2 linked regions of the Teredinibacter turnerae T7901 genome follow. The protein of the gene in region 1 interacts with the protein of each later gene in a pairwise test. Links are inferred from orthologs where the notes say so. Each region holds a gene or a part of one and is shown in the gene's direction. Other genes may lie near its edges.

Region 1 (7,405 bases):
TTCAGCGGAATCTGTCTGTCGCGTGGTTTTACGAAGCCGGTAATGTCTTTCTGATAGTAATTCAGGCCGACATAACCCAGATCACCGAAGTACCATTCGCCACCTAGGTCGAAGTTGGTGGATTCGAACGGTTGCAGCTGGTAGTTGCCCACCGCCACTTCGTCGACACCAGAACCATTCCAGGCGGCGGAGGGGAACATGGAAGACGGATTCGCACGAGTCAAACTGCGTGATGCACTACCGCGGACTTTAAAGCTCTCAGTGACGTCATATACAGCGTTAAAGCTTGGCAAAATACGGCTGTAGTCCGACGTTTTAGTCAAACCGTTGGCAGAGATGGTTTGCTCGGTATCGACCAAACGGACACCAAAGTTGGTACGGAACGGACGACCGGCAACTTCGCTCTCACTGTTACCTTCCACGTAGACCGCAAAGATTTTCTCTTCGATGTCGCCGATAGTGGAACCAAACTGGTCGCCGCCAGCGCTGCTGTCTGGTACGAAGTTGTCGTAATCAACGGCGTCCTTAACGGCCCCCCAGTTAACGCTCGCGATCCCTTTCACACCTTTACCGGTGAGATCAGTGATCGGCGAATCAATCACATAATTTGCGAAATTATCGTTGAGGTCGGAAGTGCGCACCCTGTTATTCCAATCATCGCCACCGGTAAAGCCCGTGGTATCAGAAATGTTTTCATCCCAGTGAACGCCGAACTTAATGCCGCTGATATCCGCGTCTTCACCCAGCGCGAAATCGGCTTTAAACGATGTGGTTTCGGTGGTGCGGGCATTGCGCTGAAAACGGAAGTCCCCCGCCTGGTAAGCATCGCCTTCGGTACCCGGGCCTGCGCCGAAGGTCCAACCGGAACCGGCACTAGCTACATCTACCGAGTGGGTGACCGTGGGCATTTTGCTGTTGTAATCGTGAGTCATTACCCCGGGCGCGGAGTAATAGAGCAAGTAGGGCTCATCGCGGTCAAAGTCAGATTCGGTGCGTGAACCGGACAGGTCCATCACAAACACGTCGCTTATCTGCCAGTGTAAGCTCGGCATAATCGAGGTATAGGTCAGCTCTTCTTCGTATGCCCGAGAACCGACCCAAGCGCGGTTGTTGTAAAAGGTTCCGCTTTGCACCACACCGTCATCATTCAACTGAATGTTTTCTGGAATCCAGGCGAGGCCATACTGCAAATAGTTGCGGCGATAAATGTTAACCAATTCGTTACGCACGAAGGAACGATCAGCTTCCGCACGCAAAATATCCAGCGATGCTTCGATGTTTTCGTTGGGTCGGAACTGCGCGGAGAGAATCATCGACAGGGAGTCGCGATCACCGTAGGTGTACATCGGACGGCCGATGTAAGGCAGCTTCATGTTATCCAGCTGTTCATCGGTTAAGCCAGAGACGGCATTCAGATCGAGTTGATCGCCAACATTAACGCCGGGATGCGCCGCTGCGTAATCGGCGGTCGCGATGTCGGTATAGTTGAAGGTGTTTGCTCCAGTGCTTTGATAGTAACCTTCACGCCCTTCCGTATTTCCGATACAGCCGGATTTACGTCCTAATGGCTGATCATCGTCATCAACGGCGTCATACCAATGCGCAACACAGCCATCCTGGTAATTACCCACGGACTCAAAACCATCGGTGCGCGATTTGCTGTTTTTACCTACGATACCAGCCAACACGCCGAATTTTTCGGTGTCATAGCCGTACATAAAGCTGTATTTCGGGCTGGTTTCGCCGCTCATTTCGTTGTAAGCCCCTTCCAGGCCTACGCGAAAGTGGGAGCCATCCCCCATATCAGAAGCTCGTATGGTACGCATATTCACATAACCAGACACACCACCTTCCACCTGCTGCGCGCTACTGGTTTTGTTTACCGCCAACGAGCTGAACAATTCCGGCGGGAACATATCCAGATCCACCTGACGTCCTTTCTGACCAGAGCCCAGACTGCCGTCGGATGCAACCGAAATGGAGTTACCATTCATCACCACTTTGGTAAATTCAGGCCCCAGGCCACGTACAGAAATCTGCTGACCTTCACCAGTAACTTCGCGCTCGATGCGCACACCAGGAATTCGCGACAGCGATTCCGCCAGGTTCTGGCTAGGCATCTTGCCGATATCGTCCGAGAACACTTCATCGGAAAACCCAACGGAATTGCGCTTTGCCGCCGTTGAATTGAGAAGACTGGCGCGATATCCCGTCACCAGGACCTCTTCTTCCAGATTTGATGAATTTTGGGCTTGAGCCATACTCGCCGCTACACAAAGGCTCAAGAATCCGGTTTTGCTAATTGAGAATCTATTTCTTATTTTCACTGAGATACCCTCAAGGGAATTTATTATTAGTTCCGCACTTCTAAATATCGAAACCTCTCCGAGCTTTGGAAGCCGGCAACTGAGGGAGCGCCATTATTAGAAACATGTTGGCACCTTAACGCATACATGTATACATGAATGCATGAGCGACACAATGCTAACCCTTTAGTATGTGCTGGTCAACGTATCGTTGTTGTTGGGTGCTTCTTTGGTCTGAGAGTTCAATCGAGAGTCTTACTTTTAACGGGCTAACTTATCCACAGCGAGGCTCAGGCGTAGATGGAAAGCAGAGGGCGATAGTCGTCGGCATACAAGGTAAAACAAGAAGATAAATACAAATATGAGATGTTTTTGACGCCAAAAATGGTTTTTTTGACCTCTCCGCCAGCGCGGCCGAAATCGGCAATCTCAACCAGCACCAGCCAATGACGGGGGCGATTTGACTCAGTATTTGCGCTGAAATTGCGACACTAGCTGCGCTGGAAATATCAGCGGCGAACCCCAATAATAGGCCGCTCAACCCGTCGGGAGCAGAATCATGCAAGCAAAACAGCCACGAGCCGTCGTCGCAGATCCGGTTTGGGAGACTATTCGCCAGGAAACCCTGCAAGAGGCGGAGCAAGAGCCAGCGCTCGCCAGCTTCCTCCACGCCACAATTCTCAATCACTCCACGCTGGAAAGTGCGCTGAGTTTTCACCTCGCCAACAAACTTGCTAGCCCGGCGCTAAGTGCGTTGCAAGTTCGGGAAATTATTGAGGACTCGCTGGAAAACCATTGCGATCTTGGCGATATCGTGCGCGCGGATATTAAAGCCGTATTTGATCGCGATTCTGCCTGCGATTCTTATCTACTGCCGTTTCTCTACTTCAAAGGTTTCCACGCACTGGAATCCTTTCGCGTGTCCAACTGCTTATTTAAACAGGGGAGAAAATCCCTTGCGTTTTTTCTGCAAAGCCACATTGCGTTAACGTTTGGGGTCGATATTCACCCTGCCGCCAAGATCGGCCGGGGCATTATGCTCGACCATGCCACCGGTATTGTGATCGGAGAGACCACCGTCGTTGACGACGATGTATCCATCATGCAAGCGGTAACCCTGGGTGGAACCGGTAAAGAAGCGGGCGATCGGCACCCAAAAATTCGTCGCGGTGTGCTGATCAGCGCGGGCGCCAAGATTCTGGGCAATATCGAAATTGGCGAAGGTGCCAAGGTAGGGGCTGGTAGTGTGGTTTTAAAACCGGTCGAACCTCACACTACCGTGGTCGGGGTGCCTGCGGTAACTGTAGGCAAACCCAATACAGATAACCCGGCGCTGGATATGAATCATCAAATCAGTTGTGATTGCTAGGGTTTAGTCGCATCGGGAGGTGCCGTGAAAACTCATAACCTCGCCAATATGTGCGCAGCCCGAGGCGCACATAAGCAGGCGATCAACCCCCAGAGCCACCCCGGCGCATTCGGGCAACCCGGCGTCCAGCGCAGCAAGAAAATCGTTATCTAGCGCCATTTCGGGTTTGCCCTGCGCGACCCGGGCTTTGTTGTCCTGCATAAACCGCGCTCTTTGCTCCTGTGCATCCACCAGCTCCCAATACCCGTTCGCCAGCTCGATTCCGCCCCAGTAAACCTCAAACCGGCGTGCGACCGGCACACCGGTTTCGTCTGGTACGACCCGCGCCAAGGCACACTGGCATGCGGGAAAATCACGAATAACCACCAGACCGTCTCCCAGTTGCGGCTCGACACAATGGGTAAAAAGCAGATCCAGCCACAAACCGCGAGGCTCATCGAACCAGTCCACCCCCAGGTGAGCACGCGCATAGTCCGCCAACGTCTCAGTACTGCAGGTGTGCGGATTCAGGCCAGTATGCTGTTCAAATACAGCGCCGTACTCGGTAACCACGACAGCAACACCCGGTTGAATCGCGCGGCACAACGAGACAACCTCGTCACTCAGCGCACGGTCATCCATACCGCAGCGATACCACTCCAGCATGGTGAATTCAGGGTTGTGTATGCGGCCGGATTCATCGGCGCGAAACGCCTTGCCCAGGTAATAGATATCACCAGAACCCGCAGCGAGAAGCCGCTTCATAAAAAATTCCGGTGAGGTCTGCAAATAACCGGATAGGGTGCTGCCGGCGCTCCCCACCGCACGAGTAACACACAGACTGTCCAGGTTGAGATCGGTCACGGTGGCTCGTCCGATCACCGGTACATCGACCTCCAGTACTGAGCGGGCAGCAAAAAACGCCCTCACCTGCTGAATCATTTGAGCGCGTCGCGCGAGTGCATCCATTGTTGCAGTGGGTTGCCAGCTCATACTCTTTCTTTTCTCAATCGCGTTAGACGAAAAAAAAGCTGACTTATGTCAGCTTTTTCTAGCAGTTTCGCGACGCAATAGGCATCGCAAATCGACCAAGGCGCAAATTACTTGTTCGCGCGCCCCAGGTACTCGCCAGTACGGGTATCAACGCGGACAGTCTCGCCTGTGGAAAGGAACAAAGGTACTTTAACCACGGCGCCGGTAGACAGCGTGGCTGGCTTGGTGCCGCCTTGCGCGGTATCGCCTTTCAAACCCGGGTCCGTTTCCACAATTTCCAACTCGACATGGTTAGGCGGCGTTACTGCCAGTGGGGAACCGTTATACAGGGTTACAACAACAGTATCCTGCTCGTTCAACCATTTTGCAGAATCACCGACCACAGACGCGTCGCCCTGGAACTGCTCGAACGATTCAGGCTCCATAAAGTGCCAGAACTCGCCGTCGTTGTAGAGATATTGCATATCGCGATCAACTACATCAGCACCTTCGAGAGATTCACCCGATTTAAAGGTGCGTTCCCAGACGCGGCCGGATTTCAGGTTTTTCATTTTTACGCGGTTAAACGCCTGGCCTTTACCAGGCTTTACAAATTCGTTTTCGACGATGGAACAGGGATCGCCGTCGAGCATAACTTTTAAACCGCTCTTGAATTCGTTGGTAGAATAGGTAGCCATTTTGACCTCAAAAGTACGTGAATCTTTGCTGTATAGAAAAAAGGCGCTAATGATACCTCACACCATTCCAACTTGGCAGCACAAAAGCTGGCAGGAACAACTTACTAATCAAATTACCAAACCCGCAGATCTCCTGTCGCGTCTCAGCCTGGACAACCAGTGGTTGCCAGCGGCAGAGCGTGCAGCAGCGCTGTTCCCGTTGCGCGTCAGTGAGGCCTTTGTGTCACGCATGCGTCCAGGCGACCCAAACGACCCGCTGTTGCTACAGGTATTACCCCTGGGAGAAGAATTCGCGGTAACGCCAGGCTATTCTGAAGATCCGCTAGAAGAAGAAAAAAGCAATCCTGCACCAGGGCTTATCCACAAATACCACGGCCGCGTGCTATTAATCGCCGCGCCTCACTGCGCCATCAATTGTCGCTATTGCTTTCGCCGGCACTTCGATTACCGCCAAAACACCCCCTCGCGCACCGAGTGGCAGGCGGCGCTGGCGTACATCAAAACTCGCCCGGAGATCGACGAGGTGATCCTCAGCGGTGGCGACCCCTTGATGCTGGGCGATAAACAATTGCGCTGGTTGTTAACCGAAATTGATGCCATCCCCCATATCACTCGGATCCGAATTCATTCCCGACTACCCGTTGTATTGCCGGATCGATTCACCTCAACACTGCTGGAACTGTTGAGCGCCACCCGCGCGCAAATGGTTGTCGTGGCGCACTGCAACCACTCGCAGGAAATCGACCAGAGTGTCGAGGCTGTCTTCGAAGCTCTCAAGCAGGCAGGAATAACCTTACTTAACCAGACAGTACTGCTAAAAAACATCAATGACAGCGCAAACATTCTGATCGAGCTAAGTAAACGGTTGTTCCAAAGCGGCGTACTACCTTACTATCTCCACCTGCTGGATCGCGTATCCGGTACCGCTCACTACGAAGTTGATGAATTAGACGCCAGGCGACTCAGAGAAGAGCTTCTCGCCCAACTCCCGGGTTATCTGGTCCCCACGCTAGTCAAGGAAGAGCCCGGAGCCCCGAGCAAAACACCCATTCGCTAGCTACTGCAATCTGACGCTAAATCCGCGAAAAACGGTGTCAGATGCAGAAACCGCTATACTTTAGCAAATGGATCGGGGATGGAGACACCCAGAGTTAGAATGAACCAGCCGAGTTTACCTGAATACATTAACGACCTGCAGTTGCCAACAACGGACCTCACCAAGTTGAGCTTCTGCGCGACTCGTCCGGCGAAAGTGGAAGAGTGGGCAAACGAATTTCGCGCCACTCAAACCACAGAAACCAGTATTCTGCTCTACCACAGCCTGCCCGAAGCTGCCCGTTTAAAATGCAGCTATGACACGCGTCTCGAGATCCTCGAAGCGTTGCGTCCAGCCGCGCAAAACGCGGTTCAGGGTCTAACCCGCAGCTTTCTGCAACAGCCGATAAACCTTCCGGAGAGCGCACAAAAAACCGCAATCATTGCCCAGGCAATTCAAAAATCGATGATTGACGGCTACGGCCGGTGCGTTTCGGATATTTGCGCCCAAAAGCGCTTCAAGCCCGTGGTTATGGAAGCGCTCGCCAAAGCGTTGCATCGCGCAATTACCGGCATCGGGTTGATCTTTTTCCGCAATTATCAACTCTATACCCAATTGCCCACGGGCTTTTGGCACCAGCTACACGTCTATTTCCAAATTGCAGAATACTTTGACCTGCTCGCCACTCCGGTAAAAGACCCGCTGCTGCTGAGCCGACCAGCGACCAATATCCAAACCGCGTATATGCGTGTGCTGTTGATGGCGACCGCCCGCATGAATCAATTGAGCCGCAACGATATCGCTCATATTTACAATGCACTCGAGAGCTGGTCACAATATGCGCGCCTGCATCCATCCGTGCTGCAGGACAAAGACAACTTTTATCTAATCAATTTAAGCCGCGATCAGGGGCCAATCTATAAGTCGCGCTTCAACGGCAGCGAGATGGACCGCGTATTGGAGTTGGACTTTAGAGTACTCGTTAACCAGCTAAGTAAATACGCCCCCTCGTCCGACGAAGATCCGGATGTTCCCATTGGTGGCT
Region 2 (7,267 bases), 3.7 Mb from region 1 along the record:
GAAATCTGCGGGTACGCATTCAAAAACTGCGTTAACAGACTCATGGTATTTACTGTGTTACCCATTCCACCACCGGAAGAGTTTGGTCCCCCCGTGGCACAACCAGCGAGTAAACAGAATACTAACGCGTATATTTTTTTCATTGTGATTTTCCTGAACGTATTTAACTGAAGCTAAGCGTGGCTGCTGCGCCTAAATCGCCCCATAGGTCGAGCGCTACGTAGTTTGAGCCATAATTAAGCGCTGTCAAACCCTTGCCGCCGAGAATGCTACCTGAATAACACCGTGCACATTTAATGACGTGAATACAGCTCGTGGAGTGGAGCGATCAACACGCGGAGCATATTTTGAATCGCCGCGAAAAGGTTGGAATATTCTGAGGGTACTGAATGAATTCAGTTGAATGGGCGGTAGACAAATAGCGTGAAATCGTACTCATCTACCGCCGGGAATATCAGCCTGCCCCGGTGAGCAGGCCTGGCTTATTTACCGCCTGCGGCGTTTTTCGCGCGCTTGCGGTCGTTCTCGGTGAGCAGTTTCTTGCGTAAACGAATGCTCTCCGGGGTCACTTCCACCAGTTCATCGTCTTCAATAAACTCCAACGCCTGCTCCAGGGTATGGCGTACGGGCGGGGTGAGCGTCAGCGCTTCGTCGGTGCCTGCTGCACGAATATTCGTCAACTGTTTGGCTTTGGTTGGGTTGACGACCAGGTCGTTATCACGGGAGTGCAAACCCACAATCTGACCTTCGTAAATTTCCTCACCGTGCCCCAGGAACAAGCGGCCGCGGTCCTGCAGATTGAACAGTGCATAAGCCAGTGTTTTACCTTTAACCATGCTGATCAAAACACCGTTCTGGCGGCTGGTCACATCACCGGCTTTTACCGGGCCATAGTGGTCGAAAATACTGGTCATAATCCCTGAGCCAGAGGTCAGCGTTAAAAACAGTCCACGGAAGCCGATCAAGCCGCGTGATGGCACAATAAACTCCAGGCGTACTCGGCCTTTGCCATCCGGCTCCATGTTGGTCATTTCCGCCTTGCGCAAGCCCAGTTCTTCCATTACAGAACCTTGATGCTGATCTTCCACGTCGATAACCACGTTCTCGAACGGCTCCTGAATTTCACCGTCTACCTCGCGCTGAATCACTTCCGGACGGGAAACACCCAGCTCGAAACCTTCGCGACGCATGGTTTCGATAAGTACAGACAAGTGCAGCTCACCGCGACCGGAGACCACGAACTTGTCAGCGGTATCACCCTGACGCACGCGCAATGCCACGTTGTGGATTAATTCCTGTTCGAGGCGATCTTTAATATTACGCGAGGTCACGAACTTACCTTCCAGGCCAGCAAACGGCGAATCGTTTACCTGGAAAGTCATACTTACAGTTGGCTCATCGACGGTCAGTGCGGGCAGCGCCTCAATCGCATTGGGGTCACACAGGGTGTCGGAAATACCGAGCTTGTCGATACCGGTGATACAAACGATATCGCCAGCGGAAGCCTGATCCGTGTCCACACGCTGCAGGCCGTGGTAACCCATCACTTGCAAAACTTTCGCTTTGCGTTGTTTGCCGTCTTTATCGACAACCACAACCTGCTGGTTGGGGGACAGACTGCCGCGCGTAATACGGCCAACACCAATAACGCCGACATAGCTATTGTAATCCAGCGCAGAGATCTGCATCTGGAAAGGCTTGGCTTCTTCTACGGGAGGGTGAGGAACCTTATCCACAATCATCTGGAACAGCGGCGTCATGTCTTCCGCCAGGTTGTCTTCTTCCATGCCCGCAATACCGTTCAGGGCTGAGGCGTAGACGATTGGGAAGTCCAGCTGGTCTTCGGTGGCACCCAGGCGGTCGAACAGGTCGAACACCTGATCCATTACCCAGTCAGGGCGTGCGCCGGGGCGGTCGATTTTGTTGATAACCACGATAGGGTTAAGACCACGCTCGAACGCTTTACTGGTCACAAAGCGGGTTTGTGGCATAGGCCCGTCAACCGCATCCACCAGCAGCAACACGCTGTCCACCATCGACAATACCCGCTCTACTTCACCGCCGAAATCGGCGTGCCCAGGGGTATCCACAATGTTAATTCGGTAGCCATTCCAGTTGATGGCGGTGTTCTTGGCAAGAATGGTAATACCACGCTCGCGTTCCTGGTCGTTGGAGTCCATGATCCGCTCGGAGCTTTCGTCCTTGCGATCCAGGGTACCCGACTGCTTTAACAACTTATCGACCAGGGTGGTTTTACCATGGTCAACATGGGCAATAATGGCGATATTACGCAACTTCTCAATCACAGGGAGGGCCTCATTAAACGGGGTCTGCTCAAAAGGCGCGCATTATAGCGCCCGCTATAGGGCGAAGATAGGGATTTACGCGCGGGAATTGGCCCGCACGTTGACTTTTTCCGCCAACGCTCCCATATAATTCGACGTCTTACCTCGCCATGACAGGCACTGCCGGGCACATAACCCAACTCACGGCCAAATCCAGTCGCGAGCAACCGGCTTATCAGAGCACAGTTTTGTGTCGATTTTACGCCTGCGGCGACCCATTGCGACCCACAATATGGTTCGCAAACACCCGAATTGAACAGAGACTGCCCGGCGACGTCCAACAATAATATTTGCGCCAAACAGCCGCATTCTGCTCCAAGCAAACAAAAAGAGGCCCCCGACCATGAGTCAACGACACGAGAACATCCTCAGCACCATTGGCAATACGCCGGTAATTAGAATCAACAAGCTGGCACCGGAAAACGTCAATCTGTACGTTAAAATGGAAGCGTTTAACCCGCTCAGCTCGGTAAAAGACCGGCTGGCGCTGGGCATTATTGAAGCCGCGGAAAAATCCGGCGCACTCAAACCTGGGCAGACAGTGGTGGAAGCCACCAGCGGCAACACCGGCATTGGCCTGGCGATGGTTTGCGCACAAAAAGGTTACCCGCTAGTGGTGACCATGGTCGAAACCTTCAGTGTTGAGCGACGCAAGCTCATGCGTTTCCTCGGCGCAAAAGTCGTATTAACCCCCGCGGCGCAAAGCGGTACTGGCATGGTGAACAAGGCGAAGGAGCTGGCGGAGAAGAACGGCTGGTTCCTGGCGCGTCAGTTTGAGAACGAAGCCAATCCGGATATGCATTCACGTACCACTGCACAGGAAATACTTAACGATTTCAGTGACGTATCGCTGGACTACTGGGTATCGGGCACCGGCACCGGCGGCACGCTTAAAGGCGTGAGCCGCGTATTACGGGAAAAAAGCCCCAACACCAAAATTGTCATGACCGAGCCCGCCAATGCCGCCGAAGTCGCCAGCGGTATCAACCAGGAGCGCCACAGCGACGGCTCACCGTCCGCACGCCACCCCAGCTTTAACCCGCACCCCATCCAAGGCTGGACGCCCGACTTTATCCCCAAACTGGTGGAAGATGCGATGAACGAAAAGCTGTTCGACCTGAACGTGCCTGTTACCGGTGAACAAGCCATGACCTGCTCAAAAGAGCTGGCGCAAAAGGAGGGGATATTCGTCGGTATCTCCAGCGGTGCGACCTTTGCGGCTGCACTGGAGATCGCGAAAACTGCGCCAGATGGCAGCAACATTCTTTGCATGCTGCCTGATACCGGCGAACGGTATCTGTCGACACCATTGTTTGGTGATATTCCCGCAGATATGAATGATGAGGAATTGGATATCTCCAAATCGACACCGAGCTGTCAGCTGGGCTAGGTGGGCATCTCACCGGATGCGCGATCGGGTGAGATTGTACTGAGGACACGGCCTTACGAATGTCGGAAGAATGGTGCTGGCGTTGCAACTGCGACGCCAGCCAAAACAGGACAAATCAGCTCGGGAACCCTAGAGCACAGCCTGCGCCAAGTGGTAACTCAGCCAGTAACCCAGTGAATATGCCGCCAGCAGGTACCCGCCCATACTCAGGTAAGAAATAAAATTCACCTCTTTTACCTTGCTCATCGCGATAATTCCCGCTGCAGATCCGATAATCAACACAGACCCGCCAACACCCGTTGCGTAGGTAACCGACAGCCAGCTTGCCGTATCCATAGACACATCAGCCTTCAGCAACGCCGCGGTAAGCGGCACATTGTCGAGGACCGCAGAAACCAGGCCCAACACATAGTTAGCCGCCGACGTAGGGAGATGGTCGTAGACGCTGGTGAGGTAATTCAACACGCCCACCTCTTTCAACATACCCACGATCAGCAGCACGCCGAGGAAAAACAGCAGTGTGTCGAACTCAATTTCGCGGATATAGTTGAGAATATTGCGGTTGGCCTTCTTGCGGAACAAATACTGCGCAATCAGAAACATACAGGAAAGCCCGAATAGAAACGTCAATACTGGCGGAATCTGGAAGGCCGCGTTAAGCCCCAGCGTGCCTAGAATAGTGGTAAGAAAAATCAGCGCAATCACCACGTCGGTGCGCTCTATCACCGCAGGCGTGCTTTCAAACACCACCTCGCCATTCATTCGCAACGACAGCATAACAGCCAGCACCATCACTGCGGTTAGAGAAGGCGCGACCAACAGCAGTAAATTCGCAATAGAAACTTTGCCGGAAAGGAAAATCATCAGCGTGGTGACGTCGCCGGTAATTAGCGAGACTCCACCGCTATTTACCGCAAATACAATCAAAGTCGCATATTTTAAGCGCTTGCGCGGCGCTACTTTGAGACTCGTAATAACGGCGAGAGACACCAGGGTGGCAGTGACGTTATCGGCAAACGACGAAAACAGGAACGCGAACATCCCCAGCAAAATCATTAGCGACCGTTCCGAGAGAGAACTGGGTAGAAGGCGCTGCACCAGTGAACTGACAAACCCCCGACTATTCAAATAGGCGACGAAGGTCATCGCTGACATGAGAAATAACCACAAGCTGGCAATTTCCAACAGATTCTCGTCCAAGTGCTCAGTGACATGCTCAACGCCCCCCTCTGACGCAGGCATCAGATAGGCGATCAGCCAGCAAAGGGTACCGATAAATAAGGTGGATTTCGCTTTATTGATATGAATAACATCTTCGAGTACTACTAGAAAAAATGCGGCTATAGCCAGCACCAGGATAATCGTTGTCATATCAATACCACATGTTTTGACGAGAAAGGGCGCGAATTTTAGCGCTCGAATCGCATATAGCCAACGTATTTATTGACGCAGATTGGCTGCGCAACGCGCTAAATGCAGTAACTAGCGGGAAGAAGGCGGCACGACAGCAGCCAGTGGCCAAGCATAGCGTGCTCGGGTGAAGGCCAGGGCGCTGCCGACCTTATCCCGGCATAATCAGACGCTGACAGTGCCCAAGAGTTCAGGGTCACATCGAAAAGGCATAGCTCCAGGCTTGGTCACTGGCGCTGCGCGCGAACGGCAGTCGAGCTAAGCCCGTAAAACCTGATGGCTCACTTTCGCAACGGGTATCGGTCGCGAGCAACACGCTAGATACAAACAGCCTTAAACCACGATAGAAATGCCAGATTGGAGGATGTTAACCAGAAACCGCCGGGTCGCTAAGAACTCAAACCGCAGGGATTAAACCGATCTACCAACAACTTGGTGAGTTGCCTTGCTGAGAGGGAGTGAAATATTTGAAGGCCAACGCTGAAGCCTTAGAAAAAAGAAGGGAGCAAAACGCTCCCCAATTATGGCTAGATGAATAAATAACGCTAAAGCGTGAATAAATTCTGAACATCCGCTCTACGGCAATCAGAAAATACTTCACACGTCATGGATTATACGTAGGCCTCACTTTTCTACCAACCAATACCGCAATATTCGGAAGCCTTGTCACATAAATATTTTTTATTCTCTTATTGCCACACCAAAGTGCTATCAATGATTCGTGCTTCCGCAGTATTCGAACCAGCGTTAAACTCATTACTTCGTATACAGCAGAAAAATTAATATCCGAAATACATAAATAAGGAAATCTAAATATATAACTCGTTATTTCCCCACTCACCTCAGCACAAGCAAAAAGGTGTACAGCCTTTTAAAACTAAAAGACTAGGTCTGCTCAAGATATTTTTTCAAAAGCGCAATTTTATCTGGCGACAGGCTACGGGTGAGCGGCATATAAAGCGTGGTATTGCGATACTCTGGCGAAATGCGTTTTAAAATTTCGCCACCAACAGCATTTATAGTTGCCTCGTCATTGAGAGGAATCCGCTTGGACATCGCAGGAAAGAGCACATAAAAGAAGCGGAGACATTGTTGGTAAACTTCATCCCAGGCCACCGTATCCGCCTGCAATAAATCCTCGACAGCACCCTCCGAATATTTACGCAACGAATTAAAGTAAGCTTGGTAACCGTTAACGGTATGGGTAAGCATCATAAATCCATCGACACCCATAATCTGGCCAAAGTTAACCGTGTATGACGTTGCTCCGGCAGGCACGTGTATTTCGCTCGGAAAGCTGACAAATTTCCCGTCCGGCAACTCTCCACTGGAGCTGCTGCTCAACGATACAGTAACGCCAGTGCGCAAGGGTCCACCATACTCAAGAATCAACAGTGAAATTTCGCTTAACGGCGGTGAGGTTTCATTAACGTAGTTATTGCGAAAATCGCTGTAGATACGAATCGGCTGCTCTTGAATGTCCAAGCCGTTTTTAGTGCTTCCAATCACCAGAGCGTTATCTGCGAGCTTAGTTACCTGCGCTGGAGTGAGGGGGATATCATACAAGCCGCCATAGAGATAATAATCATTTGGCAGGGAAGGACATTCCGCAAATGTTTCACCGCTGATACCTACCGTAATCTTGCCGTAGTCAACATTGGGCTCTATCGGGCTGGTATTGGCTTGTCCATCCTGACGTATTGCAGCGCCTTCCAGGGCGGAAACCAGATCCAACGACAACAGCGACTTTGTTGCATCAACCATTGCCAGCCCTTGTGCCCCGCCCAAACCATTATTGTTGAGTAACCGTCCCGGTGGCGTCGTTGCAGGTTCCCCCTCCAACCATGGGCCAATGGAGCCTATAATACGTCCGAGAGATGGATTGGCGTCGTTACGATTTTCTGCATAATTTTGCTGCATGGTCGCGCTATCGATTCCGGGGTAAAACTGAAACATTTCGAATCGAACGACTATACCTTGAGCCCCCGGGGCATTAATTAGATCGTTCAGCAGCGCATCACTGGCATCGTAGCTTACGATATCTGATTTTTTAAACGCTAGCTGGAAGGTTCCGCTGGCATAAGCCGAGCCAGGAGTCGCGTACGGCGGTTTGACTTTGTTG

Evidence for each region. Proteins that work in one complex are often made in the same cells at the same time.
Region 2: the proteins of cysE (region 1) and cysK interact in binary tests that used the Escherichia coli proteins (3 or more experiments, as listed by UniProt). The link is inferred for Teredinibacter turnerae T7901 from one-to-one orthologs.

Annotation. Positions count from the first base shown.
Region 1 is NC_012997.1:683,910-691,314, reverse strand. What follows is about bases 1,778-4,770. They hold cysE (serine O-acetyltransferase), read left to right. Parts: upstream 1,778-2,865; coding sequence 2,866-3,675; downstream 3,676-4,770. Other genes in these bases: efp (elongation factor P), read right to left, coding at 4,755-4,770; epmA (EF-P lysine aminoacylase EpmA), read right to left, coding at 3,679-4,647; TERTU_RS02920 (TonB-dependent receptor), read right to left, coding at 1,778-2,261. Also shown: more of TERTU_RS02920, read right to left, coding at 1-1,777; more of efp, read right to left, coding at 4,771-5,324; EF-P beta-lysylation protein EpmB, read left to right, coding at 5,374-6,381; TERTU_RS02895 (PilZ domain-containing protein), read left to right, coding at 6,481-7,405.
Region 2 is NC_012997.1:4,431,420-4,438,686, forward strand. What follows is about bases 1,857-4,711. They hold cysK (cysteine synthase A), read left to right. Parts: upstream 1,857-2,688; coding sequence 2,689-3,735; downstream 3,736-4,711. Other genes in these bases: typA (translational GTPase TypA), read right to left, coding at 1,857-2,306; nhaD (sodium:proton antiporter NhaD), read right to left, coding at 3,865-4,711. In the rest of the region: TERTU_RS17820 (hypothetical protein), read right to left, coding at 1-143; more of typA, read right to left, coding at 483-1,856; more of nhaD, read right to left, coding at 4,712-5,106; TERTU_RS17845 (hypothetical protein), read right to left, coding at 6,031-7,267.